3 regions of the Rhodococcus sp. MPR-R1B genome follow, and region 3 is predicted to be linked to each of the others. Evidence: riboswitches for the same ligand, from Rfam matches in the RefSeq annotation. Region 3 holds a riboswitch; each other region holds the start of a gene.
The links. Region 3 has a riboswitch for cobalamin ahead of metE (5-methyltetrahydropteroyltriglutamate--homocysteine S-methyltransferase). Riboswitches for the same ligand answer to the same signal wherever they lie in the genome.
Positions count from the first base shown of each region.

Region 1: it holds a riboswitch for cobalamin, as region 3 does, so the genes downstream of both, AC1Q61_RS10130 (FecCD family ABC transporter permease) here and metE (5-methyltetrahydropteroyltriglutamate--homocysteine S-methyltransferase) in region 3, are expected to answer to the same signal.
Region 2: it holds a riboswitch for cobalamin, as region 3 does, so the genes downstream of both, AC1Q61_RS28855 (ABC transporter substrate-binding protein) here and metE (5-methyltetrahydropteroyltriglutamate--homocysteine S-methyltransferase) in region 3, are expected to answer to the same signal.

Region 1 covers NZ_JBXAFO010000005.1:244,482-251,062, forward strand. Annotated here, with positions in the region: gene AC1Q61_RS10115 (cation diffusion facilitator family transporter) at 1-664, opposite strand, end outside; gene AC1Q61_RS10120 (alpha/beta hydrolase) at 675-1,613, opposite strand; gene AC1Q61_RS10125 (TetR/AcrR family transcriptional regulator) at 1,666-2,274, shown strand; cobalamin riboswitch at 2,291-2,426, shown strand; gene AC1Q61_RS10130 (FecCD family ABC transporter permease) at 2,544-3,551, shown strand; gene AC1Q61_RS10135 (ABC transporter ATP-binding protein) at 3,548-4,366, shown strand; gene AC1Q61_RS10140 (ABC transporter substrate-binding protein) at 4,363-5,424, shown strand; gene AC1Q61_RS10145 ((2Fe-2S) ferredoxin domain-containing protein) at 5,421-6,122, shown strand; gene AC1Q61_RS10150 (aldehyde dehydrogenase) at 6,453-6,581, opposite strand, start outside.
Region 2 covers NZ_JBXAFO010000033.1:5,505-12,085, reverse strand. Annotated here, with positions in the region: gene AC1Q61_RS28875 (arylsulfatase) at 1-451, shown strand, start outside; gene AC1Q61_RS28870 (ABC transporter ATP-binding protein) at 467-1,240, opposite strand; gene AC1Q61_RS28865 (FecCD family ABC transporter permease) at 1,237-2,277, opposite strand; gene AC1Q61_RS28860 (class I SAM-dependent methyltransferase) at 2,274-3,026, opposite strand; gene AC1Q61_RS28855 (ABC transporter substrate-binding protein) at 3,027-4,040, opposite strand; cobalamin riboswitch at 4,099-4,279, opposite strand; gene AC1Q61_RS28850 (siderophore-interacting protein) at 4,321-5,178, opposite strand; gene AC1Q61_RS28845 (hypothetical protein) at 5,335-5,493, shown strand; gene AC1Q61_RS28840 (SDR family NAD(P)-dependent oxidoreductase) at 5,660-6,451, shown strand; gene AC1Q61_RS28835 (DUF1254 domain-containing protein) at 6,502-6,581, opposite strand, start outside.
Region 3 covers NZ_JBXAFO010000002.1:205,673-212,253, reverse strand. Annotated here, with positions in the region: gene AC1Q61_RS03695 (ABC transporter ATP-binding protein) at 1-309, shown strand, start outside; gene AC1Q61_RS03690 (ABC transporter permease) at 309-1,103, shown strand; gene AC1Q61_RS03685 (sensor histidine kinase) at 1,104-2,228, shown strand; gene AC1Q61_RS03680 (response regulator transcription factor) at 2,225-2,854, shown strand; gene AC1Q61_RS03675 (helix-turn-helix domain-containing protein) at 3,075-3,512, shown strand; cobalamin riboswitch at 3,610-3,818, shown strand; gene metE (5-methyltetrahydropteroyltriglutamate--homocysteine S-methyltransferase) at 3,978-6,242, shown strand; gene AC1Q61_RS03665 (ABC transporter substrate-binding protein) at 6,301-6,581, opposite strand, start outside.

The DNA.
Region 1 (6,581 bases), on a different contig from region 3:
GGTTCCGATCTATCAGAATGATTGCGATGACTCCGAGGAGAATGCCGACGAAGATGGAGCCGAGGGCGTCGGGGATCGGCGAACCGGTGACCTGGTGCAACAGAACACCGACGAACGCGATGACCAAACCGATAAGTGCCGCAGCATCTTCGGCGAACACGGCCCGAGTCGTCGGGTCGGATGTGTTGAGTGCCTGGGTCATGACGTCGCGGTTCACGGCGGACGCTTCGTTTCGGAGTTGTTTGTACGCCTGCCGGAACGAGATGCCTTCGAGGATGAACGAGACGCCGAGGACGGCGTAGGCGACACCGAAGTCGGAGGCCGGTTCGGAATGGAACAGTTCCTGGATGCCATGAGTGATCGAGACACCCGCGCCGAGTGCAAACAGTCCGAGAGCGGCGAACATCGACCAGATGTATGCCTCCCGGCCGTAGCCGAGTGGCTGGTCTCGGTCGGGAACCCGTTTCGAGCGGCGGTTCGCGATCAGCAGCAGCACTTCGTTGCCGGTATCGGCCCAGGAGTGGGTGGCCTCTGCGACCATCGATGCAGATCCGGTGACGATGGCGGCCGCCGTCTTGGCACCGGCGATCAGCGCGTTCGCCGCAAACGCCAGTACGACCGTCGTGGTGCTCTCGTCGGCCGATGCTTCCGTTTCGGTGCTCACGATTCTCAGGCTAGGCGGGTGACGACGGTTTCGTGCGGTGACGCTCGGCGACGGAGTGCAGCAGTGTGGCGACGGCGTCGTGGAACTGCGTCAGGCCCGGCTCTTCGACGGGAAAGTGCCCGCACCCGTCCAGCATCACGAATTCGGTGGGTGCGTTGATGCGGCGGAGGAACTGCAGGCTCAGTTCGGGTGGCGTCCATCGGTCGTCGGCCGGGTGGGTGAGCAGAACGGGCGTCGTCCGAAATGCTTCGGGTGCGGTGTGCTCGAACGAGAAGTAGCTGCTGAGGAATCCGAGTGGCACCCGAACACCGCCACCGCGCGGATCGGTTGCGCACAGCGTTGCGAGCTCCCGATTGCTGCTCATGTTCGCCACGTCGGCGACCCAACGGATGGGCACGCGGATACGGCCCACCAGTCGTTCGGTGCGCCGCATCAGGGGAGCGCCGTAGACACCCATCGGGCCGAACCGCGCCGCGGCAGCTCTGGCCGATGGATCCGAGGGATCGAGCAGGCAGGTAGCGACGACGGCGTCGGCCAGACCGGTCCGCGCGGCTACCTCGTAGGCCAGCAGACCGCCGATGCTGGCTCCCAACAACACCAGCGGCCGATCGTCGGCTGCCTTCTCGGCCCGGACGAGATCGCAGAGGAGATCGACCCACTGCTCGTACCGGACGCCGGCGGGATCGGCTACGACGGTGTCGCCGTACAGCGGAAGGTCAGGGAAGAGGACTTCGGCTCCGAGTTTCACGCCGATCCCGGCGAACGGCCACAACGCGCCCGAGTAGCCGCCGGCGCCGTGGATGCCGAGAACACGAACCGGCGCGTCTGGAACCACGGCCCGTGCGACGTGGACGGTGTTGCCGTTCCACTCCCACCACGTCGGGGTCGGCGCCGGCATGTGGTCGGTGTACCGGTCGGGCATAAACTTCGAGTAATCGGCGCTGGTCACCTACACAATTCTCGGTATCGGCGTCGCGGCTGACAACTCGCATCGGAGGACCGTGTCGACTCGGCGGAAAAGGCCCTCCCAGCAGCGCTCGAGGGCTACCTACGACGCGATCCTGGAGGCAGCTACTCGCGTTTTCGCTTCGGAAGCCATGGCAGCGACCACCAACCGGATCGCTGACGAAGCAGGGGTGTCGGTGGGCTCGCTCTACCAGTATTTCGGCGACAAGTACGAGATCCTCTCGGAGTTGGCGAACCGTCACGTGAGTGCTGCGCGGGAGAGTTTTGCGCTCTGCCTTGCCGACATCGTCGAGCGTGAGCTCTCCCCGGACGAGGCCGTCCGGATGTTGGTGGAGTGTGCGGTCGAAGTGAACAGTAAGCCGCGAGAGTTCTTTCACCTGCTCTACGATCAGGTTCCGCGTACGCGTGAGCTCATCGAGCAGGTCGAAGAATTGAATCGTCAACTGGTACTAGGCTTTTCGGAGTGCCTCCAGAGCCACGGTTTCAGTGCGGAGGATGCGTTGTTGACGTCGCGGCTGACCGTGACTGCCGTGGACAGTCAGGTGCATCGGGTTGTGCTGGAATCGGATTCACCCGAAGAACTTCGAGTGCGAACGGAAGCCGTCGTGCGGCAGGCGAGATCGATGATCGCGTCGGAATCCTGATCCGGTGTGCGGAATGGTGACCACAGTCCGTTATGGTTCTGACGTCATCATCGAGGTAATGGGAAGTCGGTGCAATTCCGGCGCGGTCCCGCCACTGTGAGGTCGTCCCTGCGTCGACCGTAGCCAGATACCACCCTCGTTGACGTTGTGTCATGCCACGAGGATGGATCGGTCACACCATGAATGCTGTTGGCGGAGCTCTGTCTCCACCTACCCACCTGCTTTCGCCGAAGGCTGGTGCGCCGCGAGGACGGCTCAGTCCGGGTATCGTGCTGCCCGCTCTGCTGGTCGTCGCCGTGCTCTCTGCTGTGTGCGCGTTGGCATTCGGATCCGAGATGCTCCCCGTGTCCACTGTGGTGGACGTGGTGCACTCGCGCTTTGGAGGCCCACCCGTCACGCGTTCCGAACTTGCGATCGTGTGGGGGATCAGAGCACCTCGGGTACTGCTCGGTCTGGCCGTCGGCGCTGGTCTTGCCGTCGCCGGCGCGGTGGTGCAAACCCTCGTCCGTAACGCTCTTGCCGATCCCCACCTGCTGGGAGTGTCGTCCGGCGCGAGTGTCGGTGCCACCGCCGTCATCACCACCGGACTGTTCGCCGGCGCGGGAGTGTGGGCGCTCAGTTTCGGCGCGATGATCGGGGCGTTGGGAGCTGCGATTCTCGTCTTCACCATCGCGACGCTGCAAGGCGGTATCACTCCACTGCGATTGGTTCTGACCGGCACCGTTACCGCATCCGCCCTGTCGGCGATCGCGAGTTTTCTGGTGCTGCGTACCAATGATTCCCAGGCCGCGCAGTCCGTATTGTTCTGGCTCCTGGGAAGTTTGGCCGGGGCATCCTGGGACAAGTTGTGGGCGCCGGTCATCGTTGTGTTCCTGCTGACGGCAGCGGTGTTCGCCCTGCACGGTTGGCTGGACGCGCTGGCGGCCGGGCCGGACGTCGCGGCTTCGCTCGGTATTCCCATCCGAACCCTGCGAAACGTGCTGTTCGGCGTGCTGGCAGCGTTGGTCGGCACGATGGTTGCGGTGTCCGGCGCGATCGCCTTCGTAGGCCTGGTCATACCGCACGTCACACGCATGCTTGTCGGAGCCAGACATCGAGTGGTGTTGCCGGCGGCAGCACTGATCGGCGCGTCGTTCCTGGTGTGGGTCGACGTCGTGGCGCGGACCTCGTTGCGGCCGACCGAGATCCCGCTGAGCGTGGTGACCGGGGTGATCGGTGCACCGCTGTTTCTCCTGCTTCTCGGCCGTCGGCGCTACCGATTCGGTGGCAGTTCGTGAGCGCCCGAGCCCTGGCGCTGACCGCGTCCGGAGTCGTTGTCCGCATCGACCGTCGAACCATCGTCAAAGGCGTCGACATCGCGGCCGACGCCGGTGCAGTAGTCGGCGTCGTCGGTCCGAACGGATCGGGCAAGTCGACGTTCTTGCGTGCTCTCGCCGGTCTCGGGCCGATCGCCGGCGGTGACATTCGTGTCGGCGGCGACTCCGTGCACGCGATGTCCGCGCGGTCGAGGGCCAAAGCCATTTCCTTTGTGGCGCAGGAAGAGCAGAGTCCCGCCGATTTGTTAGTTCACGAGTACGTGAGTCTGGGCCGCACGCCACATGCAAAGCCCTGGAGCGTCGGTGGAAAGCACGAGAATGCCGTCGTCGATCGTGCTCTGGGCGAGGTCGGAATGATCGAGCACCGGTTCTCTTCGATGGACACGCTTTCCGGCGGTGAGCGCCGGCGGGTGTTTCTCGCCCGAGGTCTCGCGCAGGACGCCGGTGTGCTCATCCTCGACGAGCCGACCAATCATCTCGACATCCGGCATCAACTCGAACTGCTCGATCTGGTCCGGTCGTTGGACCGGACGGTGATCATGGCACTGCACGACCTCGATTTGGCTGCGGCAGTGTGCGATCGGGTGCTCGTGCTCGCGGATGGAGTGGCCAGGGCGTTCGGACATCCATCCGACGTACTCACCACCTCGGTGGTGGCAACTGTCTTCGGCGTCGAGACTTTCGAGCTCGTGAACCCCGCGACAGGCCGTTCACACCTCGTATTCGAATCACGAAATTCTCAACTACAACAATCATTTTCGGAGAGTGCACTTTGATACAGGTAAAGACCCGCGCGTCGTTCGGTGCGGTTGTAGCCGCGACAGCGTTGTTGACAGTTGCCGGCTGCTCGGCAACTGCACCGGTGGACGAAGCTGCAGACAAGACTTCGGTGACATTGGAGAACTGCGGGACCGAAAGCACTTTCCAGCTTCCGATCGAGAACGTCGTTGCGACAAGCAATGCGGCCAATATCGGCACCATTCTCCGAGTCGGCGGTTTGGATCGTCTCGCGGCCGTCGTGTTGAACACGAACAACGACGCGGTCATGGAGTCGATGTTCGGCCCTGGAATTGCGGACGTCCCACACCTGGACGGAACGATCACGATGGAGACGATTCTGGGTAAGCAGGCGGACCTGGTGGTCGGCTCCTACAGTGGCTTGTTCAAGGGCGCCTCCGGTGTGACGCCGGAATCGCTGCAGAGCAACAACATCGATGCATATGTGATCTCCGATAGTTGTCGGCAGAGTGCCGCAGCGGATTCCGCGCTCGGCACGATGGGTCCGTGGGATGCCCTTCGTGCGGACGTGACCAATTACGGAAAGCTGTTCGGAACCGAGGACACCGCCGCCGAGGCATTGACCGAATTGGATTCACGTTTGGCACGTCTGGAGTCCGCGCCAGATGCCGCCGACAAGCCGAAGGTGCTGATCTACGACAGCGGTGAAGAAGATCTGTACACCAGCGGAGGCAACGGAGCCCCCAACGGAATCATCGACGTCGCCGGGGGAACCAATGTGTTCGCCGACGTCGACAACACCTGGTTCAAAGCGAGCTGGGAGACCGTCGCGAAGTCAGAACCCGACATCATCGTGATCATGGACTACAAGAAGAGTGCCGACGAAGTACAGGGCAAGATCGACGCGATCAAGAGCCGAGAAGGCCTGCGTGACCTCGACGCAGTCAAGCAGAACCGTTTCGTCGTACTCCCGCTCGCCATGGGCACCAGTGGGTTCCCCAATATCTACGGCGCGGAACAGTTGCGCGCGAAGATCGAAGAGTTCGGGCTGGCTCCGTCGAGCAGCATCGACTGGACAACCGCGCCGTCGGCATGAGCAACAACCGGTGCTCGCGTCGGGTGATTGTCGTCTTACGGCCGACTGTCAGCGGCCTGGACGAGTCGGCTGCACGACGGATGCTCGATGCTGTTCAGGCGGGCACCGACGTCGACGTTCGTATTGCGTACCTCGATGTCTCCTCGCCGAGCCTTCACGAGGAACTCGATCGAGCCCATGTCGATGACGTCGACAAGGTCGTGTTGATTCCAGTTGCGGTGCCGAGGGATCGGTACCTGCTCACGTGGACCAGCAAGGCGGTTGCGAACTGGCGCGAAACCCGGATCGACGCCGAACTGGAAGTGACGCTCCACGAATCGGAAACGCTCGAAGGTGCGGTGGCCGGGCAGGTGATCGACGAACTCGACTCGGCGGGAAAGCCGATCACCGCGAGTCCGGCGTCGTATCGCAGTCCGGCGTGGTCCGTGATCGAGCAGCACGATAGGCATCTGTTGGTGTGCAAGGGCCCTCGCTGTATGGCGTACGGAGCAGGACCGTTGCACCGGGCGATGAGCGCGGCGGCCAAAGGTACCTCGTCGAAGGTGACCGGAACCGGTTGTCTGAGCCCGTGCAACCTGGGGCCGTTGGTGATCGCGAACCCCGGCGGTACCTGGTTCGGGCACGTGGACGCCGGTGACGCTGAAGCATTGGTCGCAGGTCAGGAGAATCAATTGGAGGATCACGTTCTGGACCGGTAGATACAGGTCGGCGAAACAGAGAACCCGCTGAGCGCGAAGTGCGCTCAGCGGGTTCTGTTGTCCTGTCTCAGGAACCGAAGGGAAGGGTTCCCGGCGGGATCTGGTATCCACTGCTGCCGACGGAGGCGCTGCCCCAGAGTGCGAGGAAAGCGTTGATGGCGTTGGTGAGCATATGAATGTCCTTTGTGAGATGACTGATTCGTTTTCGACGGTACCGGGTGGATCTGTGGATTCGCTGGGAGTTGGCACCCATTTCATGGGGCTGGCACCCGTTCCGGCAGGTCGGAACGGGTGCCAACTGTCAGCAAAGGGTGCCAACTCCCGGGTGGGTCAGCCCACGTAGCCGGGCGGCATGAGTACGGACTTGGTCTCGCAGAAGGCTTCGAGGCCCTCAGGTCCGTTCTCGCGCCCGATACCGGAGTTCTTGTAACCACCGAACGGCGATCCGGGATCGAAGGC
Region 2 (6,581 bases), on a different contig from region 3:
GCTTTTCTCGCATGGCGGCAGGTTCGGTGGTCATTCGCTGTACGTCAAGGACAACCGCCTGCATTACGTGTACAACTTCCTCGGCAGTGAACAGCAGAAGATCGATGCCACCGAAGACCTTCCGATCGGCGAAAATATAATCTTGGCAGCAACTTTCGAGAAGGAAGGCGAGGATCCGCCGGGCACTGCGCACGGGGTGCTCGGCCTCTACTACGGCGATCGGAAAGTCGGTGAGGGCAGAATCCGCACTCAGCCAGGCAAGTTCAGCATCGGTGGCGGCGAAGGGCTCAACGCAGGCCGTGACAGCGGGGAGCCCGTAACCGACGACTACCCGGGTACGTCACCGTGGGCGTTCACGGGTGGAACGCTCAACCGGGTGGCCATCGACGTCAGTGGTGAACCGTACGTCGACCTCGAACGCGAAGCAGTGGCGATGCTCTCGCGTGAATGACAGTTCCGAGTGCGTCTAGTGCGAGCCGGGCGGAAGGTATCGCACGGTAGGTACTCCGCCGGGACCGTCCAGGCGAACCTCGGCGTCGACCTGGTAGACCTCGGCTATCAGGTCAGCGGTGAGGACCTCGGTCGGGCTTCCGTGGGCAACGATGGATCCCCGGTTCAGCATCACTATCGAATCGCAGAACATGGCGGCCAGATTCAGATCGTGCAATGCCATGATCGTGGTGGTGGGGAGGCGTCGCACGAGCGCGAGCAATTCGAGTTGATGGTTGATGTCCAGGTGATTGGTCGGCTCGTCGAGTAGCAACTCGTGAGGTTCCTGAGCGAGGGCGCGCGCGATCTGGACGCGTTGGCGCTCCCCGCCGGACAGGGTGTGCCACGACCGGTCCAGCATGCCGGCGAGATCGGTGTGTTCGATCGCTGCCCGGACGGCGTCGCGATCGGAATCCGACTGCCCACCCCACAGTCCGCGGTGCGGTGTGCGTCCGAGTTCGACTACCTCCGCGACCGTCAGATCGATCTCGGTGTTGCTGTGCTGATCAACGGTCGCGATCCGACGCGCGATGTCGCGGCGTTTCCAGTCGGACAACGGGGTTCGGTCCAGGGTCACGACACCGGATGTCGGACGATTGTGCCCGGCAAGCAGTTTCAGCAGCGTCGATTTCCCCGAACCGTTGGGGCCGAGAAGCCCCACCGTACTTCCGGTTGTAGGCGAGACGTCGAGGTCGTCGACTATGAGCGCCCCGCCGACCCGCCAACTGACGCCGGTAGCTTCGAGTGTCATGGCCTGGCCTTCCGTCTCCAGAGGATGACGGCAAACGCAGGCACACCGACCAGCGCGGTCACCACACCGGCCGGGAGTTCCTGCGGCGCAATGGCTGTGCGTGCCACAGCGTCGACCCAGACAAGGAAGATGGAGCCGATCAGTGCGGACGCGGGCAGGAGTCGGCGGTGGTTCGAACCGACGAGAGCCCGCGCCGCGTGCGGGAGGACCAGGCCCACGAAGCCGATGGCACCTGCGACGCTCACGATCACCGCGGTCATCAAGGCTGTTGCCAACAACAGGGTCACACGCACCCGCCACACGTTCACCCCCAGCGACGACGCCGCGTCCTCGCCGAAGGCAAAGGCGTCGAGTGCGCGGGAGTGAGTCAGACAGACCACGAGGCCGACTGCGACCACCGCAGCGCAGAGTGCGACGTCGAGCCAGTCGGCGCCGCCGAGTGAGCCCAGGAGCCAGAACATCACGCCGCGGGTCTGCTCGGGATCGGCCGAGGTGATGACGATGAACGAGGTGAGCGCGGAGAACAGTTGGGTCGCGGCGACACCGGCCAGGATCACCCGGTCCGGCGTGCCGCCGGCCGCATGGGCGAGCAGCAGCACAAGGGCGAAGGAGATCACCGCGCCGATGAAGGCGCCGCTCGACAGGCCGATCAGTCCCGACCCGACTCCGAGGATCACGATCAGTACGGCACCGGTCGAGGCGCCGGACGAGATACCGAGGACAAACGGATCGGCCAGCGGATTGCGAAGCAGCGATTGCATGATCGCACCGCACAGCCCGAGACCGGCACCGCAGAGCGCGGCGAGCAGGGTGCGCGGCAGACGGAGGTCCCACACGATGCCGTCACGGATAGGGGTGACGTCCGCCGCGGTACCGCCGAGATGGCCGACGACAATCGAAGCCACCTCACCGACCGACAGACCGGCCGGCCCCAACGTGATGGCAACGGCGGCTGATCCGGCCAGCGTGACAACACCGATCACCCACAGCAGGGTGACGGTCGTCGGGTTGTCACGCAGCCGAACTCTTGTCGTCATCTCACGCCGTAGACCACGTAGTCGTCGAACAGTTGCCAGACCGTCCCCGACTCCCGAAAACCTGCTTGCGCGAGCGCCGCCAACTGGAAGTCGACGGCTGTGGGCGCGGTGGCGTCACGTCCGGCGAATCTGCGCTCTCGCTCGTCGGTCATTGGTCCGATGCCGTGAGTGGCCCGCAGCTCGTCCCACCAGCTGTCCCACTCGGGAGCGCCCGCAGCAAAGGCGGAGCGTTGCGTCTGCTCGTCGTGAGCGTTCGCCCATCGGCTTATGACGGGGGATCGGCCGTCGAAGCGAAAGTGATCACCATTGAGCAGAACGCCGGCAGGGCTCAGCAGTTCGCGGCACTGCCGATACACCTCGACGAGCTGCTGCGGTTGCAACCAGTGCAGCGCGGTTGTCGACACTATCGCCTGAACCGGCGCAGCCACCGAATTCGGCCAATCGGCTCCCGCCAGGTCTGCGTCGATCAGCTGCAGTCGGTCACCGAAACGCGTCGACGACTGGCGGGCGAGCTCCAGCAGCATCGGGTCGTAATCGATCCCCACAACGCTCGCATGCTCGAACTTTTCGAGAATCCGGGCGCTCAGTGAACCCGGCCCGCAGGCCAGGTCGACAACCGTGAACGGGGCGTGCGCGTGCTGCAATTCGAGGACGTCGAGAATCACGTCGAAGCGCTTCTCACGGTCGGCGATGTATGCCGCCTGCTGGTCGTCCCACCGACGCACCAGTTCACAGATCTCCGCGGACATCTAGACCACACCCAACTGGCGCAGCCCGTCGGAGAGCTGTTCGATGCCACCGACATTGCGGATCGAGGGATCCATCGTCGTTCCTTCGAGGATGATGTAACGCTTGTTCTTCACTGCGGTGAGCTTGCTGGCGACCGGGTCCGATTCGAGGAACGCGATCTTGTCTGCGGCACTGTCGCCGTCTCCACCGCGGTCGAGATCTGCGAGCACCAGCACGGTCGGGTCTCGATCGAGGACACTCTCCCAACCGATTTCGGGCCAGTACTGCTTGTTGTCGTCGAAGGCGTTCTTCGCACCCACCGCGTCGGTCATGATTCCCGGTGCACCGCAGCACCCGGCGAAGTACGGAGTCTTCGTGGCTGCGTACCACCACGCCAGCGTCACGTTCTCAGCTCCCAGTGCCGCCGTGGCGGTGGCCGCGCGATCCTTCAAATTCTCGGTGAGGTCGACACCTTTGTCCTTGACATCGAACAGTGTTGCCACGTCGTCGATTTCGTCGTACAAGTCGTCGAGCGTGAGGGCCTTGCTCTGCTCGGCATCCTGACCGGTGCACTCGCTGGGTGACTGATATGTCGCGACACCGAGGTCGGTGAACTTGATCCGGTCGGCGATGCCCTCCGAGGTGAACGTGTAGTTGAACGTCGTGTAGACCATGTCCGGTTCGCGTTCGAGGACACTTTCGAATGACGGGAACTCGGTGTCGAACGCCTGGACCTGACCACGCGCCTCGCGCAGTTCTGGGAGGACATCGTCATCGCTCATGGCGTACCCGGCCATCCGGTCCTGCACTCCCAGTGCGAACAGCATCTCTGCTGCAGGTTGATTTACCGCGATTGCCCGTTCGATCGGTCGCTCCACCGTGACGTCTCGGCCACAGTTCTGGACTGTCACGCGCGATTGTTCGGAAGAGTTGGATTGTCGGGCAGCACTGTCGTCGGAGGAGCAGGCAACCAACGACGCGCTCAACAGGGCAGCGACGGCGGCGGCGGGTAGGCGAAGTCTGGACAGACGCATGGAATCTCGTTCTCGCAGGGGCTCGTTCGCGGAGCCCGTTACCGTGTGAACAGGCGCCTGTTGACCCCTGCTGCCAGCCGGTATTCGGACTCGAGATCGCCCCACCCGAGCGCCTTCCCAGATTCTCATCCAGTGGCGTAAGCCCGGGCGGTCACCCTCACCGCTGCGCGTCAGTTCCGGATTCACACCGGATTCCCTGACCCCCTGTGTGGAGGTCCGCTGGCACAGAGGAACTTATCACCGCAGTGCACCGCCGGTCAGGTCGGCTGGTGTGAGGCAATCAGATCTCGATGGCCAGGTCGTCGATGTCGGTGAGGGTTCCGCCGTCGGCGAGGATGCGCTCGTAGTTCTCGCGTCGACGGAGGTCGATTTCGGTGTTGCTGACGCCCTCCTTCCAATATCCGAATATCGCGACGTCGTTTTTGTCGAGTCCGACGGTCGATCGAAAGTGCTTCCGGATTGCGCGCATCTCGTTGCGTTCACCGGCGCCCCACACGACGTAGCTCGCGGGATTGGCGAGCTCGCGTGCTCGTACCGCCAGTGGGCCGTCGGGCTCGGCCGGATCTGCGCTCACGCGGTGAAGCTCCAGGCCGGGGAGGGCGGGCAGTTCGGCGAAGGCGACCTCGTCATCTGTTGTGACCCAGCCGATTCCGACGACGTCGGTAGGTAACTGCTCGATGATCGAGTGCAATGCGGGTATTGCGGTGCCGTCCAGAAAAAGTGCGATACGTCGACCAGGAACATCAGGGATCAAGAAGTGTGGCCGCGGACCGGTGAGGCCGAAGGTGTCACCGACGGCCAACGTTGCTGCCCACCTCATCATCGGACTGGTCTGTCCGTGCAGGACCACATCGACGACGATCGATCCGCTCGCTGAATCGTAGGAACGCACCGTGTACACGCGCGAAGCGTCGTCGAAGGCCGGCCCGAGATTCATGCGTACGGTCACATTCGGGCGTGACCAGGTCGGATCGTCGGTCGACTCCGTCAAACGAGCCGTGATCCGCAGCAGGTGATCGCTCGGTCGCTCCATCGCTTCGACGATCGCGAGAACGTCGTTGAGTCCGCGATTGTGGTCAGCGGTCCTTAGGACGGTCGTCGGGGGAGTTGTTGTGCGCGAGGCGTCTGCATGTGTCATCGACTGTGCTCCTGGATCGGGTTTTCGGGATGCCGCCAGGTTAGTGCTGCCTAAGTCGAGCGAGTTGTCCAGAAGTGACATCTGATTACCTGAATGATTCGGGTCTCGAAACGACGCGGTTGAGCGAGTGGTGCCGGCGCTGCTACCGTGCCTGTGATGTCCATACGCCGCTGTTCTCTCGCTTCCGGCCGTGCACTGCGCACGGCCCGATTCGGCGTAGCGACTTTCCGACGTGGGCGTAAGGCGATCGACCGCCGCCCGTCCGGTCTTGTCTGGATCGAAAGAGCCTTGGCCGCACCGGCCGGATCCGTCTGACATTCGCCACTTCGGCGAGCATTGCCTCGCCGAGATTTCGCAGTGCCACACCTGTTGCAGTGCTGCGCATTTCCCGTACCTGAAGTTTCTCGCGGGTGAGTTGTGAGTGTCGGCGCCACCGAGCCTGGAATGCCAGCCAACTCGTTTTCGTGAAAGGTACACAGCAATGAATCGTTTCGAAGGTCGTCGTATTCTCGTCACCGGCGCAGGATCTGGAATCGGGCAGGCCACCGCGCTGCGGTTGCTCGCCGAAGGTGGCCGCGTGGTCGCTGCCGACATCTCCGAGCAGGGTTTGGCGAACACCCGGAAATCGGCAGAACATGCTTCGACGGAGGATCGCCTCGACACCGTCGTCGTCGATATCGGTGACGAGAGTTCCGTCATCAAGGTTGTGGGTCAGGCGATTTCGACTCTCGGGGGATTGGACGTACTGGTCAACGCCGCCGGGATACTGCGTGGTGGGCACACCCACGAGACCTCGCTGGACCTGTGGAATCAGGTGCTCTCCGTGAATTTGACGGGCACTTTCCTCGTCACCCGCCAGGCACTGCCGGCTCTCCTCGCCACCGCCAACGCAGTCGTGGTGAATTTCAGTTCCACCTCCGCGGCCTTCGCGCACCCGTACATGGCCGCGTACGCCGCAAGTAAGGGAGGAATCCAGTCCTTCACTCACGCACTGGCTCTCGAATACGGCAAGCAGGGTCTGCGTGCCGTCGCGGTGGCTCCGGGCAGTGTGAAGAGCGGGATCACCGACACTACGGCGTCGTACTTGCCGGAAGACACCGACTGGTCGCTCTTCGGCAAGTTGTCACCGATTCTGAGCACTGATCTGGAGTCCGGTGGTGCCCCCATGGCCGGGCCGGAAAGTGTTGCGGGAGTTATCGCGATGTTGGCATCCGACGATGGTGCCTTCATCACGGGCACGGAGATCCGTGTCGACGGCGGCACACACGCCTGATTCTGAGTCCGTCTGACGGCCCGCACAGGCAGGCCGTCAGACGCGAGCCGTCATTCTTGCGAGCGAGTGATGGCGGGGACGACGTAGGACTGATCGAGCACGGCGGGCGAAGGTTCGTACATTCTCAGTA
Region 3 (6,581 bases):
CGCATCATCCTGGTCAGGCAAGGCACCGTGGTCGCAGACGGGACCACCGCCGAGGTCAAGGCGATGGCGTCCGGACGCACCCTGCGCGCGACTGTTCCAGGCATCACCGACGAACTCCTGCGAGCCATACCGAACTCCGACGCCGTCGAGGTGCGCGGTGAGTCGCTGCTCGTGCACTCGGGCGACACCGATGCCGTTGCACGATTCCTGTTGACCAATACGCAGGCTCGCGATCTCGAAATCGTCTCGCGTGGCCTCGAAGACGCATTCATCGCACTCACGTCGAACAACTCCGAAGGACAGAAGTGATGACCACTGAAACCGAAGCGAACACCTACGGAGCCGAGCGAACCGTCGTACCTCTCGGCGGATTCAACACGACGCTACTGCGACTGGAATTTCGTCGCCTGACTCGCAACCGGCGCACGATGATCTTCACGCTCGTCATGCCGGTTGTCTTCTTCCTCGTCTTCGGTCTCGGTCAAGGCGACGACGACCACGGGATCGGGCACGGCAATGTCGCCGCGTACATCATGATCAGCATGGCCCTGTACGGCGCGATGCTGGCCACCACCAGCGGCGGCGCGATGGTCTCGATCGAACGAGCGTCCGGGTGGAGCCGACAACTTCGGCTGACTCCCCTGACCCCGGTCGCCTACATCGCCGTCAAACTGATCATGGCGATGCTGCTCGGTCTCGTCTCGATTCTCGTGGTCTACGTCGTCGGCGCGTTCACCTCGGCGCAGATGGACGGATCACTCTGGTTCACAACGGCATTGATCGCCTGGCTGGGATCGTCGATCTTCGCGGCCTTCGGCCTGTTCATGGGGTACCTACTCCCCAGTGAGAACGTCATGCAGTTGCTCGGACCGGGACTGGCTCTGCTCGCATTCGGCGGCGGACTCTTCGTACCACTCACCGACGGTTCCGTATGGGCGACCATCGCACAGTTCACCCCGATGTTCGGCATCAACGCCCTCGCCCACGCACCGTTGACGGGCAATAGCATTCACTGGACCTGGATCGTCAATATCCTGGTGTGGTTCGCCATCTTCGCCGGCGGAGCGATCTGGCGGTTCCAACGAGATACGGAGCGTGTGTAGTTGTCGCAAACGACTGACCGAGAAGATTCCGTCGCGCTCCCGCGGCGGAATCGTTTCGGCGTTCTCTTCGCGGCGGTCTGGATGGTATTTCTCGGCGGGCCGCTGATCGAGGGATGGAATCTACGCGACGAACTGCGCGGCTGGACAGGGATTCTCGCGACGATCGCCTTCAGTGCCCTCTACCTCTACACCTTCGCCACAACGCAGCAGCGGCGTCGAATGACGATGACTCGGCCGACGATTCGCGAAGCTGCACTGACTTTGGCCGCCTTGACCGCGTTGGCCGCCGTGATGATCGTGAGCGTCGGGCCGACAGGTTTGGCAGCAGCACCGTACCTCGCGGTGACAGCGGTGACACTGTTGCCGACCGTCGCCGGCGGCATTCTCGCCTTGGTGTTCGCGGCCTCCGTGGAGATAGTCAGCCTCTCGTCCGGGTGGGGGAACTACTCCGGACTCTCGCTCGGAGTCTGCGCGGCCGCATTCGCGACCTGGGGCATCATGTCCCTGATCAGCCGCAACTTCGCCATGCTCCATGAACGCGAAGAGCAGGAGCAGCGGGCAATCATGGAGGAGCGAACGAGGATGGCGCGCGATCTGCACGACATCCTCGGACACTCGCTGACCGTCATCACGATCAAAGCCGAACTGGCCAATCGCCTACTCGATGTCGATATCGAACGTGCGCGCAACGAACTCGACGACCTCGAAAGACTTTCGCGTGACGCGTTGGCAGACGTGCGCTCGGCCGTCGAAGGATTTCGTGGGATTTCTCTTCCCGTCGAAATAGCCCGAGCACGAGAGGCATTGCGTGCGGCTGGCATCGAGGACGAGGTGCCGAGCAGTACCGACATGGTTCCCACGCGTCTTCGCGAACTCTTTGCATGGACGATCCGTGAGGGCGTCACCAACGTCGTTCGACACAGCGGTGCGACCCACTGCCGGATCACGGTCGACGAAAATAGTGCGTCGGTCGTCGACGACGGGCAAGGGGCCGGGTCGACGTCTTCCGGCAACGGTCTGATCGGATTACGCGAGCGCGCCGGAGCGTCGGGCGCACGAGTGATCATCACTCATCCCCAGCCGCAGGGGTTTGCACTTCAGGTAGTCGAACAGGAGACAGAGTGAACAGCCAGGGCGATCGAGCAACCATACGGCTGCTCTTGGCGGACGACCAGGCGCTCGTGCGAGGAGCGTTGGCCGCACTACTCGATCTGGAATCCGACCTCTCCGTGGTGGCCGAGGTCGGTCGCGGCGACGAGGTTGTGGCCGCTGTTCTCGAACACCGCCCGGATGTCGCGCTTCTGGACGTCGAGATGCCCGGCATGGACGGAATCGCCGCGACGGCGGCCCTTCGCGAGGCAGCACCCGACACCCGAGTCCTGATCGTCACCACGTTCGGACGTCCCGGATTTCTTCGCAAAGCCCTGCACGCCGGGGCCGGCGGGTTCGTCGTCAAGGACACACCCGCCAGGCAGTTGGCCGACGCAGTCAGGCGTGTCCACGCCGGACTGCGCGTCGTCGATCCCACCCTTGCGGCCGACAGCCTCGTCAGCGGCGAGTCGCCCCTGACGGAGCGTGAGACCCAAGTACTGCGCGCCGCTCACGACGGCGCACCCGTGGCAGCCATCGCAGGGGCGCTCTTCTTGTCCGCAGGGACAGTTCGAAATCATCTGTCATCCGCGATGGGCAAGACAGGTGCGTCGACGCGCGCGGAAGCCGTCAGAATCGCCGAGTCGAACGGCTGGCTCTGATCCGCATGGCCGGAATCCACTTCCCCGGCAAATAGTTCGCCGTTCGATTCTTGACGGCGATTTGTCCAGATCACTCAAAGTAGGGACCTTCTACCCTAGGGGTTTTCCCTGCAAACAAACCCCTTCGCGAGAATCCAAAACAGCTAATCGTTCGATAACTGGCTATGATGCAGTTAATTGAATCGACGGAGCCTGTGCGTAACGGGGGAAGGGACGTCTCATGTCGAACCAGTTCAACGATCGCTTGAACTCGCTGTTCGAGACTGCCGACTTTCACGTCACCAACGCGATGGTCGTTCGCGGCATGACCGAGTTCGGCTGCCGCATCTCGACGCCGTACCTGTCCCAACTGCGCACCGGCGTCCGAACCAACCCGTCACCCGAAGTGGTTGCCGCCCTCGCCCACTTCTTCAACGTCCATCCGGACTACTTCTACGCCCCGTCCGATCAAACTCCGCCCGCGATCTCGGGCGGCGAGGCGGACCTCTCTCTCCTCGAACAGCTGCACAACGTGCGCCTGCGAAACCTCACCTCTCGCGTCGTCGATCTATCGCCGTCTTCGCAGGATCTGCTTGTCGAAATGGCGGAGAATCTACGTTCCTCCGAGAATCTTCCGCGCGTACCACCGGACTCGAATTCCTACATGTCACGCGCGTAGCGCCCTTCGCCGACTCTCCTTGACTGCTCAGGGAGGGTTGGCCTTATGCTGGTCGATGCAGCTGGTTCGCCCGGCGCGGTCATGAGGAGCCCCGAAGACCGTTCCCGGCGTCGAAGCCCCGTCAGCGCAAGCTGTCGGAGTGAGAGGGAACCCGGTGAAAATCCGGGACTGTCCCGCAGCGGTAAGCAGGAACGACCGCCGTTTATGTGCACTGGGCATCCGCCTGGGAAGCGACGGCCAGTAGGTTCGATCCAACTCGATCGAGTGCCCGCGAGTCCGAAGACCTGCCGACTGTGTCGGGCACGCCGTGCCCGACGGTCCACCGCCTCGTGGAATGGGCGTGTAGATCTCCATCGGACCTCGTGTGCGGTGCGGGCAGTACTGTCCGCCGAAACTCGAGGTCTCGTGAGGTGTACCCGTCTGCCGGCAGTGGCCATCAATGCATTGGCAATCTGGAGAAACTCCGTGACAACAACATTCACTTCGACCGTGCTGGGCTCACCGCGCATCGGTCCTCATCGAGAACTCAAGCGGGCAACCGAAAGCTACTGGGCAGGGCGCATCGACGCCGACGCCCTGCAGGCTGTCGCCCGTGACCTCCGTCGGCAGGGCTTGGCCGACCTCCGTGACCTGGGCCTCGACTCCATCCCGGTCAATACCTTCTCCTTCTACGACCAGATGCTCGACACCGCAGTTCTTCTCGGCGCGCTGCCCGACCGCGTCGCGTCGGTCGCCGATCCGTTGGACCGCTACTTTGCCGCCGCCCGTGGGACGGACACCATCGCGCCACTCGAAATGACGAAGTGGTTCGACACCAACTACCACTACCTGGTGCCGGAGATTTCACCGTCCACCACGTTCGCACTCGACCCGTCCAAGGTCTTGTCCGAACTGGCAGAAGCACTTTCCGACGGCATTGCAGCCCGCCCGGTCGTCATCGGACCGGTCACCTTCCTGCTGCTCTCGAAGGCTGTCGGCACAGACGAGCCGCTGCTCTCGCGGCTCGACGAACTACTCCCCCTCTACGCGGATCTACTCGGTCGGCTCGCGAAGGCCGGTGCGAGCTGGGTTCAGCTCGACGAACCCGCCCTCGTGGGCGATCGCACCGATGAGGAAATCGAAGCGGCACGCGCTGCGTACGAACAGCTTTCAGCGCTGTCCGAGCGGCCGTCGATCCTGTTGGCGTCGTACTTCGGTTCGCTGCGTGACGCGTTGCCCGCGCTTGCGTCCACCGGCGTCGAAGGATTTGCCGTCGACCTGGTGGCCGGTCAGGATTCGATCGGCTCCGTACCTGAACTCGCCCGCAAACTAATCGTCGCCGGAGTGGTCGACGGACGAAACATCTGGCGGTCCGATCTGGACTCGGCACTGAGCACTTTGGGTGCCTTGCTCGGCAGCGTCGACACGCTTGCCGTCTCCACGTCGTGCTCTCTGCTGCACGTTCCGTACACACTCGACGCTGAGTCCGATGTCGACAAGGCCCTGCGCTCGTGGCTCGCGTTCGGCACCGAGAAGGTCAAGGAAGTAGTAACTCTCGCAACCGCTCTCACACTGGGCCGAGAGTCGGTGGAGGACGAGTTCGCTCTGGCACGAGCGGCCGCGTCGACCCGCAAGGACGATCGCAGACTTAATGATGCGAGTGTTCGAGGCCGTCTGGACGCGGTGCTGAACTCGGCAACCGGTCGCGCGCCCGCCGCCGAACGTCGCGCTGCCCAGGACGAGCTGCTTTCTCTGCCGCCGCTGCCCACGACGACCATCGGTTCGTACCCGCAAACCTCGAAGATCCGCATCGCTCGCGCAGCACTGCGCAAGGGCGAGATCGACGAAGCCGAGTACGTCAACCGTATGCGCGCCGAAATTGCCGAAGTTGTTGCGCTCCAAGAAAAGCTGGACCTGGACGTGCTTGTTCACGGTGAGCCGGAACGCAACGACATGGTCCAGTACTTCGCGGAGCAGTTGGACGGATTCTTCGCCACCGCCAACGGTTGGGTCCAGTCGTACGGCACCCGCTGCGTGCGTCCGCCGATTCTGTACGGCGACGTCTCGCGCCCGAAGCAGATGACCGTCGACTGGATCACGTACGCGCAGTCCCTGACCGACAAGCCGGTCAAGGGCATGCTCACCGGACCCGTCACCATTCTGGCCTGGTCGTTCGTCCGTGACGACCAACCCCTCGCCGACTCGGCAAATCAAGTCGCACTGGCAATTCGAGACGAGACCGTCGATCTGCAGGCCGCCGGAATCGGAATCATCCAGGTCGACGAACCGGCTCTGCGAGAACTGCTCCCACTGCGTGCCGAGGATCAGCGCGCCTACCTGGACTGGTCGGTCGGCGCCTTCCGGTTGGCTACCTCGGGCGTCGCGGATTCCACTGCGATCCACACGCACCTGTGCTACTCCGAGTTCGGAGCGGTGATCGGCGCCATCGCCGGCCTCGACGCGGACGTCACGTCCATCGAGGCGGCGCGCTCACACATGGAGGTCCTCGACGATCTCAGTTCGGTCGGGTTCGATCTCGGCGTCGGCCCGGGTGTCTACGACATCCACTCGCCGCGGGTGCCGAGCGTCGACGAGATTGCCGAATCCCTGCGTGAGGCACTCAAAGCTGTTCCTGTCGAACGATTGTGGGTCAATCCGGACTGCGGATTGAAGACACGGGGGCCGATCGAGGTCGAAGCATCGCTTCGTAACCTCGTCGAAGCCGCGAAGTTGGTACGAGCGGAGCTTTAGGGGCAAAGCCCCTGTGCGCCTTTTTGGTAGTGGGAACTACCAAAAAGGCGCACGGGGGTCAGCTCAACCACGTATTGCCGAAGAGCAGAATCCCGTCCGCACTCGGGGTCACTCCGTGGACGTTCTCGCGCCACGGGATGAAGACCTTGCCGGAGTTGACCACGGCCATCGGCGCCGTCTCGTTGACCACGGTCTGAATATCGTCGATGACGGCTCGCCGCTCATCCTCGCCCGACGCTGTTTGCAGCTTGCCGAGCAACTCGTCCATCCGAGCGTTCTTGTAACCGAGGATGTTCGACGGCGAATCGCTGAACAGGTTGCCGTACATACGCACGAACG